3 regions of the Flexivirga sp. B27 genome follow, and region 2 is predicted to be linked to each of the others. Evidence: riboswitches for the same ligand, from Rfam matches in the RefSeq annotation. Region 2 holds a riboswitch; each other region holds the start of a gene.
What was found. A riboswitch is a leader RNA that binds a small molecule or an ion and turns the genes downstream of it on or off. The one in region 2 is predicted to bind S-adenosylmethionine.

Region 1 (3,269 bases), 130 kb from region 2:
CTGCTCGACCCGCTGGGGCAACGGCGTCGTCGGCGGGGCTTGCAGCCCCGGTGCGGTCGAGATCGACTCCGGCGGTGTGCCGGTCGTGCCCGGCAACGGCATCGGGGCGTCGCCGGCGCGATCCGGCTGCCCGGCGGTCGATTTCGTGACGCCGCCCGTCTTGCCCCCGGCAGCCGTGCCACCGTTCGACTTGTCGCCGTCGACGTCATAGACGTCGTCGGTGCCCGGGTCCTTCTCACCGGGTCGCAGCACCCGGCCGCTCTTGGTCCGCCGCGGCGCGACGGTCGCCGCCTGCTCGAAGGGCTCGTCACCGTCCAGACTCGGGTCGGTGTTGTCGTGCGTCTTGGTGCTGCGGCGCCGCTTGCGCTTGCCGCCGTCGATCTGGTCGCCGTGCAGGTCCTGCGCGACGGCGTCGACGGTGGCGTCCTCGTCGTCATAGGCACCGCCGCGGGCGAAGAGTCGATCACGCAGCAGGGCGAGGCGTTCAGGGATCATCGTGACCGGGGTCGCGGTCATCACCAGCACGCTGAAGACCAACAGGATGATCAGCAGTGCCATCGCGCCGACGGTGTGGACCGCAGCGACGACCGGACTGCTGGCCAGGAAGCCGATGATGCCGCCGGCGCCGCGCAACTGCTCGGTCTCGCTGGGCTGCGGAACACCCTTGGCGATGCTGGTGATCCCGCACACCGCGATCGCGAAGAGCGCGAGCCCGACCATCACCCGGTTGGTGCCCTGGTCGCCGCGCGGCGAGCGCATCAGGTGCACGCCGATCAGCACGAGCACCAACGGCAGCACGAGGGCGCCGAGCCCGAAGGTCCCGGCAACGATCGCGTGTATGACGGCACCGGCGTTGCCGGTGAGGCCCCACCACTCGCGGGCAGCGACGACGACGGCCGCCGCGATCAGCGCGAAGCCGAGACCGTCACGGCGCAGCTCAGGCTCCAACTCGCTGGTGGAGTGTCCGACCCGACGGGCAGCACCTCCCGCCACATGGGCGACACCCATCCAGGTGCCGCGCGCCGCGCGTAACGGGAAGGGCAGACCGCCTCCGGCCGGTTTGCCACCGGTCCGTGACTTCGCACCGGTGGCCTTCTTGGCCGGCGGCCGCGTCGAAGTGCGCCCCGACGCGGGACGCGAGCGCGAACCGGACGCCTTCGATCCGGACTTGCTGCGGGTCGCGCGAACGGTCGTTGTCGACGAGGACGGACGGGTAGCCACGAAAACACCGTACGCGACTGTCACTCCTGTCCCATAGGAAACACGCCGCCGAGCGACTGCTCCCGCCCTGCGCCTACGTTGTTCCGACCCGCGGTGGCGCCTTCCGTTGCCACTTGACCGAAAGGCGCACATCCGGACCGAGAGGCGTACAAATCCGACCCTGTTTCGTGCTCCACTCGGTCGTTTTGTACGCCTCTCGATCGGTCGGACACTGACCGGACAGTGGCCGGCCAGGTGGGCGGTCGCCTGCTTTCCACGACTCGGACAATGTTGGCGGCGACTCCCGCCATACCTCTATATTTGCCAGCAGGTCATGAGACTCAGCGCGAAGCCCCGGCTTGCTGAGCGGCAACCCTCCACCGCGGTGGGGTGCTCCGGGTGACGACCGGGCCGGCGCGACAACGTGTCGGCAAGCGCGGATCGGCTCTGCACCAGCTCTCGTCGATCCCTGATCGGCCGAGGAGCGCCCGTTGAGCACTGTCAGCATCGAACCCCAGCACGACACCACCGGCACCAGCACGTCCGCCGCTGCATCCCCAAGTGCATCCCGCACCAGCACCCGACCGTCGGCGGTGCCGGCCCCCGGACCGCGGCGTGCCCCGCGGTTCACCGACGGTGTGCCGAGCACCGTCTCCGCGCAACTGGGCGTGCCCACCGTGCACCGCACCGTCACCGACTACGCCAACTTCGACCACGGCGCGACCGCACCGGCACTGGTCGCGGTCGCCGAGGCGGTCGAGCACGCCCAGCGGCGCTACGGCTCGGTCCACCGCGGCGCGGGATACGCCAGCCGGGTCACCACCGGCTGGTTCGAGGCGGCACGCGCCGAGGTCGCCGGTTTCATCGGCGCCCGCCCGGGCGACGAGGTCGTCTTCACCCGCAACACCACCGACGCGCTGCGCCTGCTGGGGCACTGCCTGCCGGCCGAGACGCACGTCTTCGCCTGGGCATCCGCGCACCACGCAGCCCTGCTCCCCTGGCCGGCCGCGAACACCACCCGACTGCCGGTCCCGACCGGCACCAGCGACGCGGTCGACCTGTTGCGCACCGCGCTCGCCGCATCCGCCGACGTGTCATCCGGTCGCGAGAAGCTCGTCGTGATCACCGGCGCCTGCAACGTGACAGGCGAGATCTGGCCGGTGGCCGAGTTGGCCGACGTGGCGCGGGAGTTCGGTGCCCGCACCGTGCTGGACGCCGCACAGTTCGCACCGCACGTCCCGATCGACCTGGACACCCTCGGCGTCGACTGGATCGCGTTCTCCGGGCACAAGCTCTATGCCCCGTATGGCGCAGGCGTGCTCGCCGGCCGCCGCGACTGGCTGGACGCCGCAGCGCCATACCTGCCCGCGGGCGGTGCGACTGCTGCGGTGACAGCGGAACGCACCGACTGGCAGACCGGACCGGCACGCCACGAGGGCGGGACACCCAACGCGGCCGGGGCGATCGCGATCGCCGCCGCATGCGCCACCTTGCGGGAACACCGCGCGGTCATCGCGGCACACGAGGCGAACCTCTACTCGACGTTGAGGGCCGGGCTGGCTGCGATCGACGGTGTCCAGGTCGTCGGCGCGCTCGGCGATCGGCCGAACGTCGGCGTGGTGACCTTCACGGTCGACGGCTACGAACCCTCGCTGGTCTCGCAGGTGCTGGCCGACGAGCACGGCATCGCGGTGCGAGACGGTCGGTTCTGCGCGCACCTGCTGTGTGACTCCCTGCTCGGCGCCGGTGCCACCGCTGTCCGGGCGAGCCTGGGCCTGGCCACGACCGCCGAGCACGTCCAGCGGCTGGTCTGCGCGGTCCGCCGCCTGGTCGAGCAGGGTCCGGCGCTGTCCTACGTGCACACGCCGGACGGCTGGTCGGCTCCGGCCGATCCGCGCGACCTCAGTGAGCCGCTGCCCTGGTGAGCATCCGCAACCGGGTCCAGTAGGCCAGGTGATCGGTGCCGGGCACCTGCACCGTTCCGTCGGCAACCACACCGAAGCCTCGGCTGAGCACGTGATCCAGCTGGATGAAGGGCGGCAGCCAGCTGTCGTTCGGCCACGTCCGGC
Region 2 (3,269 bases):
ACGAAGTCACCGCGGGTCACCTTGCGCTGCTGGCGGCCGCGGCTGCGTATGTCGTCTCACCGGTCGACCTCCTGCCCGAGGCGCTCGTCGGCGTCATCGGACTCGCCGACGACGCCGTCGTGCTGGCCTGGCTGGCCAAGACCCTCACCACAGACACCGACCGGTTCCTGGAGTGGGAGCGGCGCCGCGGGCACACCGTCCGGGGCGAACGCATCTCCTGACCGTCTCATCCACAGCCCCAACCCGCCCGGCACGTCGTCCACAGCGCGCGTTGTCACGGTGGGCGAGGCGGTGGCTCGGGCCGCAAGCTGCCGGGCATGACCTCGAGACTGCGCGGCATCGGTGAGATCGTCGCCTACCTGCCCTATCAACTCGGCTACGTGCCGCGAGACTGCCTGGTGGTCGTCGGCACCCGGGAAGGGCGGACCAGTCTCACGGCACGGTTCGAGCGGCCCGGCAGCCGCGAGATCGGTGCACTGGCCGATCAGATCGCCCGCGCGCTGCTCCGGCAGGACAGCCAGGAAGTGCTCCTGCTGTGCTACGACGGGTTCGGCGCGATCGACCGGTTGTTCGTGGCCGAGCTGCGCACCCGCTTGCGGCAGGCCGGAGCGCACCTGGCGCACGTCGCCCGGGTGCGCGACGACGGCGCCCAGTGGCGGGTGGAGGAGTGCTCGTGCGACGGCTGTCCCCGGGTGTGGTCATCGGTTCCGCCCGCCACTGACGTCGAGCCGGTCGCCGAGAGCGTGCTGCGCGGGGTCGTGCCGGCCGACGACCGGGCCGACCTGGAGCGCCGATACGACCTCCGGCATCCGTTGGTGGCTGCCGCGATCGGGGCACGGCTCGGCGACCCGGACCCGCCGCTGCTGCCGACAGCCCAGGTGTTGCCGCGGGTGCTGTTGGAGCAACAGACCTCGGTCCACGACCTGCCGGTGGAGGTGCTGGCGTCGGCGACGCTGGCGGTCGACTCGGTGCAGGTGCGCGATCAGGTGCTGTCCTGGCTGATGCCGGACTTCCTGCCGGCGCAGGTGGTCGGCCCGCCGGACGGGTCGGACTGTGCGATCGACCCCCTCCATCTCGGCCTGCCGCCACAGTGGCTGCGCGGGGTCGATCCGTTCGACGACCCGGTGGCCGCGGTCGCGCGCCGGCTCGAGGAGTGGGTCGGGTGCGTGCCGCCGCCGTGGAGTGTCCCGGTGCTCCTGCTCAGTGCTGCAGTGCGCTGGACGTCCGGCAACGGGGTGCTCGCATCCTTCGCGGTCGACCGGGCGCTGGAGCAGGAGCCGGGGTGCCGCCTCGGCCGGCTGTTCGCGGCCGCGCTGCAAGCGGGACTGCGCCCCACCTTCGGTGATGAGCAGCGCCCTGCATGAGGGAACGGCCCGGACAGTGAGACGGGCGCGCTGCTGCTTCGACGCCGGTGGGCGATTTTGCTACCGTCATACCTGTCATGAGTCCCAGCGTTCAGTGACCTTCGGGCCACGAACACAGCCCCGGCTGGCTGGGCGGCAACCCTCCACCGCGGTGGGGTGCCCCGGGTGAAGACAGGGTCGACCGCACACGGCGGTCGGCAAGCGCGGGGCGGCGAGCCCCAAGGGCACCCAAGGAGTGGGCCGGATGACCGCCATACACACCACGTCCTCAGCGACGCAGTGGTGCGCACCGCCGCAGGACGCCAACCCCGACGCCCGCGCCATCCGGCTGACCGACGTTCACCTCGAGAACGGCGAGCGCCTGCCCGAGGTCGTCGTCACCTTCCAGACCTGGGGTCGGTTGTCCCCGGACGCCGACAACGCAGTGCTCATCGAGCACGCGCTGACCGGCGACTCCCACGTCGAGGGGGAAGCCGGACCCGGCCAGCCCACCGCCGGGTGGTGGCCGGACCTGATCGGTCCGGGCCGCACCCTGGACACCGACGAGCTGTATGTCGTCGCGATCAACGTGCTCGGTGGCTGCCGCGGCACCACCGGACCCGGGTCGACTGCTCCCGACGGCAAGGCGTGGGGGTCCCGCTTCCCGCGCACGACCATCCGCGACCAGGTCGCGGTCGAGGCTGCGGTCGCCGACGCGCTCGGCATCGACGCGTGGTTCCTGGTCCTGGGCGGCTCGATGGGCGGCATGCGCACCATCGAGTGGGCCGCCGGACTGCCGCAGCGGACCCGGGCAGCACTGGTCATCGCCAGCGCGGCCCAAGCCACGGGCGACCAGATCGCGTGGGGTCAGGCGCAGACGCTGGCCATCGCCTCCGATCCCGCGTATGCCGGGGGCGACTACTACGACACCGGCGTCATACCCGAGCACGGCCTGGGCATCGCCCGCCGGATCGCGCACGCCACCTATCGCAGCGCCGACGAGTTCAACACCCGCTTCGGCATCCAGCCGCAGGAGTCCGAAGACCCGCTCGACGGCGGCCGGTTCGCCGTCGAGAGCTACCTGGACCACCAGGCCGGCAAGCTGGTCGCCCGGTTCGACGCCGGTTCCTACGTGCATCTCACCGCGGCGATGGCCACGCACGACGTGACGCGCGGCCGGGGGAGCCTGACAGAGGTCCTCGGCAGCTACCCCGGACTGCTGCGGGTCGCCGCCGTCGACAGCGACCGCTTGTTCCCGGTCGAGCTGTCCGAGCAGATCGTCGCCGCGCACGGTCGCGGCCACGTCCGGCTGCTGCGCTCGCAGCACGGGCACGACGGGTTCCTGATCGAGACCGAGCAGATCGCCGCAGTGGTGTCCGAGACCGTCGCCGACGCGCGCAGGCGCCGGTTACCGGTGCGTGTCGCCGGCTGACGTGACGTGATCCACATCATGGGCGGCCCGCAGGTCGCGACGGTCCGGTAGCGTCGGCCCTACGTGCCGAGTCGGTGCAGGACCCGGCAGGAAGAGGTGATCGCGCAGTGGCTGTCGTGGTGGGATACGTGCCGACCAAGGAAGGCGAGGCGGCGCTGCGCCGTGCTGCCGCGGAGGCAGCGGTGCGGCAGACACCGCTGGTGGTGCTCGACTCGGCGCATGCCGCGGGGGAGGACCAGGCCGACGATGCCCGGGCCCAGCTGGCGGCGCTCGCCGATCAGGAAGTCAGCTACGAGGTCCGCACCATCGGACCGAGCGACGACGCCACGGACGAGCTGTTGCGTATCGCTGAGGACGAGTCGGCCGATCTGCTGGTGATCGGGCTGCGCCGTCGCTCGCCGGTGGGCAAACTGATCCTGGGCGCCAATGCGCAGCGGATCCTGCTCGACGCCGCGTGTCCGGTGCTCGCAGTCAAACCTTCGGAGTGACCCGAC
Region 3 (3,269 bases), 890 kb from region 2:
TGGCGGTCTGGAAGGTCGGCCAGAGCGTCGACCAGTCGGTGCTCATGACAGTGCCTCCACTGTTGCGCGCACACCCTCATCGGGACCGCGCAGCGCGACCGTGAAGGACCCGATCGACTCGTGTTTCAGGTCGGTGATGCCGCCATACACGATCTCGAAGTCGACCCCGTGGTCGCGTGCAGCAGCGCTGAGAGTGGAGCCGAATGCACGCTGGTCGGACACGTTGACTGTCACCAGCCTTTCGTCATACGACTCGCGAAGCTGTTGCAAACGCAGCGAATCCGGTCGGTTCCCGACCGTCGCGTCGACGAACCGCTGCGTCACCTCACTCTGCGGATCGCCGAGTATGTCGCGCACGGCGCCGCTCTCGACAACCCGTCCCGAGTCCAGGACCGCCACGCGATCGGCGATGGCACGCACCACGTCCATCTCGTGCGTGATCACCACGATCGTGATGCCCAACTCCTCGTTGACCTGCCTTAACAGCGCCAACACGTCGCGCGTCGTCTCCGGGTCCAGCGCCGAGGTCGACTCGTCCGCGAGCAGCAGGTCGGGATCGGACGCCAACGCGCGGGCTATCCCGACACGCTGCTTCTGCCCGCCGGACAACTCCTCCGGGTAGGACCACGCCTTCTCCAGCAGCCCGACGAACGACAGCAGCTCGGCGACCCGCTGCTCCTGCTGCGCGCGGTCCAGACCGGCCAACTGCAGGGAATAGGCGACGTTGCCGAAGACCGTGCGCGACCGCATCAGGTTGAACTGCTGGAAGACCATCCCGATGCGACGTCGTATGGCGCGCAACGGTTTTCCCTTCAATCGGGTGATGTCGAGACCGTCGACGGTGACCGTGCCGGAGGTGACCTCTTCCAACCCGTTGATGAGCCGGACCAGAGTGCTCTTGCCTGCGCCGGAGTAGCCGATGACCGCGAAGATCTCACCGCGACGGATCTCCAGGTCGATGTTGTCCAGCGCCCGGTGGGCGCTCTCGTTCTTGCCGAAGACCTTGCTGACGGAGTCGATCCGGACGAGCGGATCTGCGCTCACTTCGACGCCACCGTCTTCTCCAGGCGCGTCAGCAGCTTGCGAAGTGCAGCGGCGGGCTTACGCACCAGCACGCTGGTGTTCTTGGACTCCGCGACGACCAGCTTTGAGACGCGCGGGTCCTGGTAGAGCTCGACGACCTCGGCATACGTCGGGTTGTCGTTGTCCTGCTCGCGGGCCACGATCACGTTGATGTAGGGCTGCGCGGTCGCAGACTTCGGATTGTCAGAGTAGAGAGCGGATTTCGGGTCCAACTTGCCGTCGAGCGCGAAGTCGTTGTTGATGACTGCGCCGTCGACAGAGGACAGCGAGGTGACGGTCTGCGAGGCATCCACCGGTGTCACGCGCACCTTCGACGCGCCCTTGTCGATCTCGGCCGGCGTCGACAGGATCGTGCCGCCGCCCTTGAGCTTCAACAACCCCGCCTGCTGCAGCACCAGCAGCGCCCGCGCCTGATTGGTCGCGTCGTTTGGGATCGCGATCTTGGCGCCGGACGGGATCGACCGCACCGACTTGTGCTTGCGGGAGTAGAGGCTGAGCGGCACGACATACGTCGACCCGATGGGGGTCAGCGTCTGATGCGACTGCTGGTTGTAGGTCGCGAGGAAAACCAGGTGCTGGAAGAGGTTGAGGTCCAGTTGTCCTTGCGCCAGAGCGGGATTCGCCTGGGTGTAGTCGGAGAAATTGACCGTTTCCAACTTGATGTTGCGTTCGCGCGCGAGCTTCTTGAAGACCTTCCAGTAGTCCTGGTCGGCGTCGGTCACGCCGATCTTCACCGTGGTCAGCTTCGTGCCGGAGCCGTCCGACGACGCGCGACCGGCGGCGAAACCGCCGCCGCCCCCGAGCACGAGGCCGACGACTGCCGCGCCGATCCAGCTGCGTCGGGTGTGAATGCGGCGGGGCGGCAGGGTCGGCCGGTCCGGCAGGGACGGGACGTCGGTCGGGTCGGGGATGTTGTTGTCAGGCATGGTGTCCTCAGGGTCGCTGGTATGACGAACTGCGCCCGGCCGTGCTCAGGTCCGCCCATGCGCGATCAGCGCAAGACGGTCAAGTGGGTACTGCCGTGCTTGCCGCACTGCGAGATCGTGTGAATCACGCTCTGCGGCCTAGTCATTCACCTGGGGCACCCCGCCACGTGCGTGAGGGTTGCCGCCCAGCAAGCCAGGGCTTGTCGCTGGGTCTCGTGACTGGATCAAACATAAGTCAGCGTTACCGGAGTAGTCAAAACGGGTAGTGTTACTTCACTTTCGTGAGGTGGGTCACACGCGGTTCGAGGAGGGGCGCACACTTGCGCATGGGGGTGATGGGCATTGGTTGGGTCAGTGATCGGCGGGATCGTCGCCGTGGTCGGCCTGGTTGTGATCCTGCGATTCGTGGTCGGACTCGGCGTGGCCGCAGTGCATCGCGCTGGTGCGGTCACCGGTGATGCTGAGGTCGGGTCTGCACTCGAGCGCGCCAGGGACTGGCGGAGCCGGCGCCTCGCAGCCGCAGTGGTTGAGCCACGGCGTGACAACCCGATCCGGGTGGCGACTGTCGACTGTTCGACGGACGACGTCTTCGAGCTCGGCTCGATCAGCAAGGCGATCACCGGGATGCTGCTGGCCGACGCGGAACAGCGCGGCGAGCTCTCCATGAGCGACCAGATCGGCGATCACGTGCCGGAGCTGGCTGACCGCCCCATCGGTGCCGTCACGGTCAGCGCCCTTGCATCGCACCGCAGTGGGTTGCCGCCAATCGCGCTGGGCATCCGCGCGGTGCCCGGACTGCTCGGCTACGGCGTGCTCGGTCTCAGTCCGTATGTCGGCCAAGGAGTTTCATCGGTCGTGAGCCACGCGCGGCGAGTCAGGCTTCGGACACAGGGTGAGCAGGCCTACTCGAGTCTGGGAGCGGCGCTGACGGGTGCGGTGCTGGAGCGCGCAACCGGTTCGACATACGAGGATCTTGTCCGCGATCGACTCGCCACACCGCTCGGACTCACCCATACCTCTGCCGGGCCGAACGCGCCGCGTCGCAGCGGGTGCACCCGGTGGGGGCGATGGGCCCAGCAGTGGCGGCTGACCGGGTATGCGCCCGCCGGTGGGGTGACCAGCAGCATCGACGATCTCGCAGTCCTCGCGGCTGCCCTGCTGCGCGGCGATGCCCCGGGCGCTGCCTCGACACATCGCGACGACTGCTTCTGGGTGCGTGAGCGTATGCCGGGCGGGGGAATCGTGGTGTGGCACAACGGA

Region 1: linked by a shared signal. The riboswitch ahead of ACSZL9_RS04685 (aminotransferase class V-fold PLP-dependent enzyme) and the one ahead of metX (homoserine O-acetyltransferase MetX) in region 2 are both predicted to bind S-adenosylmethionine.
Region 3: linked by a shared signal. The riboswitch ahead of ACSZL9_RS08370 (MetQ/NlpA family ABC transporter substrate-binding protein) and the one ahead of metX (homoserine O-acetyltransferase MetX) in region 2 are both predicted to bind S-adenosylmethionine.

The regions. Positions count from the first base shown of each region.
Region 1 is NZ_JBPYUM010000001.1:1,021,082-1,024,350, forward strand. It holds gene ACSZL9_RS04680 (DNA translocase FtsK 4TM domain-containing protein) at 1-1,008, opposite strand, end outside; SAM riboswitch class IV at 1,531-1,643, shown strand; gene ACSZL9_RS04685 (aminotransferase class V-fold PLP-dependent enzyme) at 1,692-3,125, shown strand; gene ACSZL9_RS04690 (endonuclease/exonuclease/phosphatase family protein) at 3,103-3,269, opposite strand, start outside.
Region 2 is NZ_JBPYUM010000001.1:894,110-897,378, reverse strand. It holds gene ACSZL9_RS04160 (YkvA family protein) at 1-221, shown strand, start outside; gene ACSZL9_RS04155 (DUF4192 domain-containing protein) at 318-1,364, shown strand; SAM riboswitch class IV at 1,438-1,574, shown strand; gene metX (homoserine O-acetyltransferase MetX) at 1,609-2,775, shown strand; gene ACSZL9_RS04145 (universal stress protein) at 2,883-3,263, shown strand.
Region 3 is NZ_JBPYUM010000001.1:1,786,636-1,789,904, reverse strand. It holds gene ACSZL9_RS08380 (methionine ABC transporter permease) at 1-46, opposite strand, end outside; gene ACSZL9_RS08375 (methionine ABC transporter ATP-binding protein) at 43-1,044, opposite strand; gene ACSZL9_RS08370 (MetQ/NlpA family ABC transporter substrate-binding protein) at 1,041-2,009, opposite strand; SAM riboswitch class IV at 2,100-2,230, opposite strand; gene ACSZL9_RS08365 (serine hydrolase domain-containing protein) at 2,352-3,269, shown strand, end outside.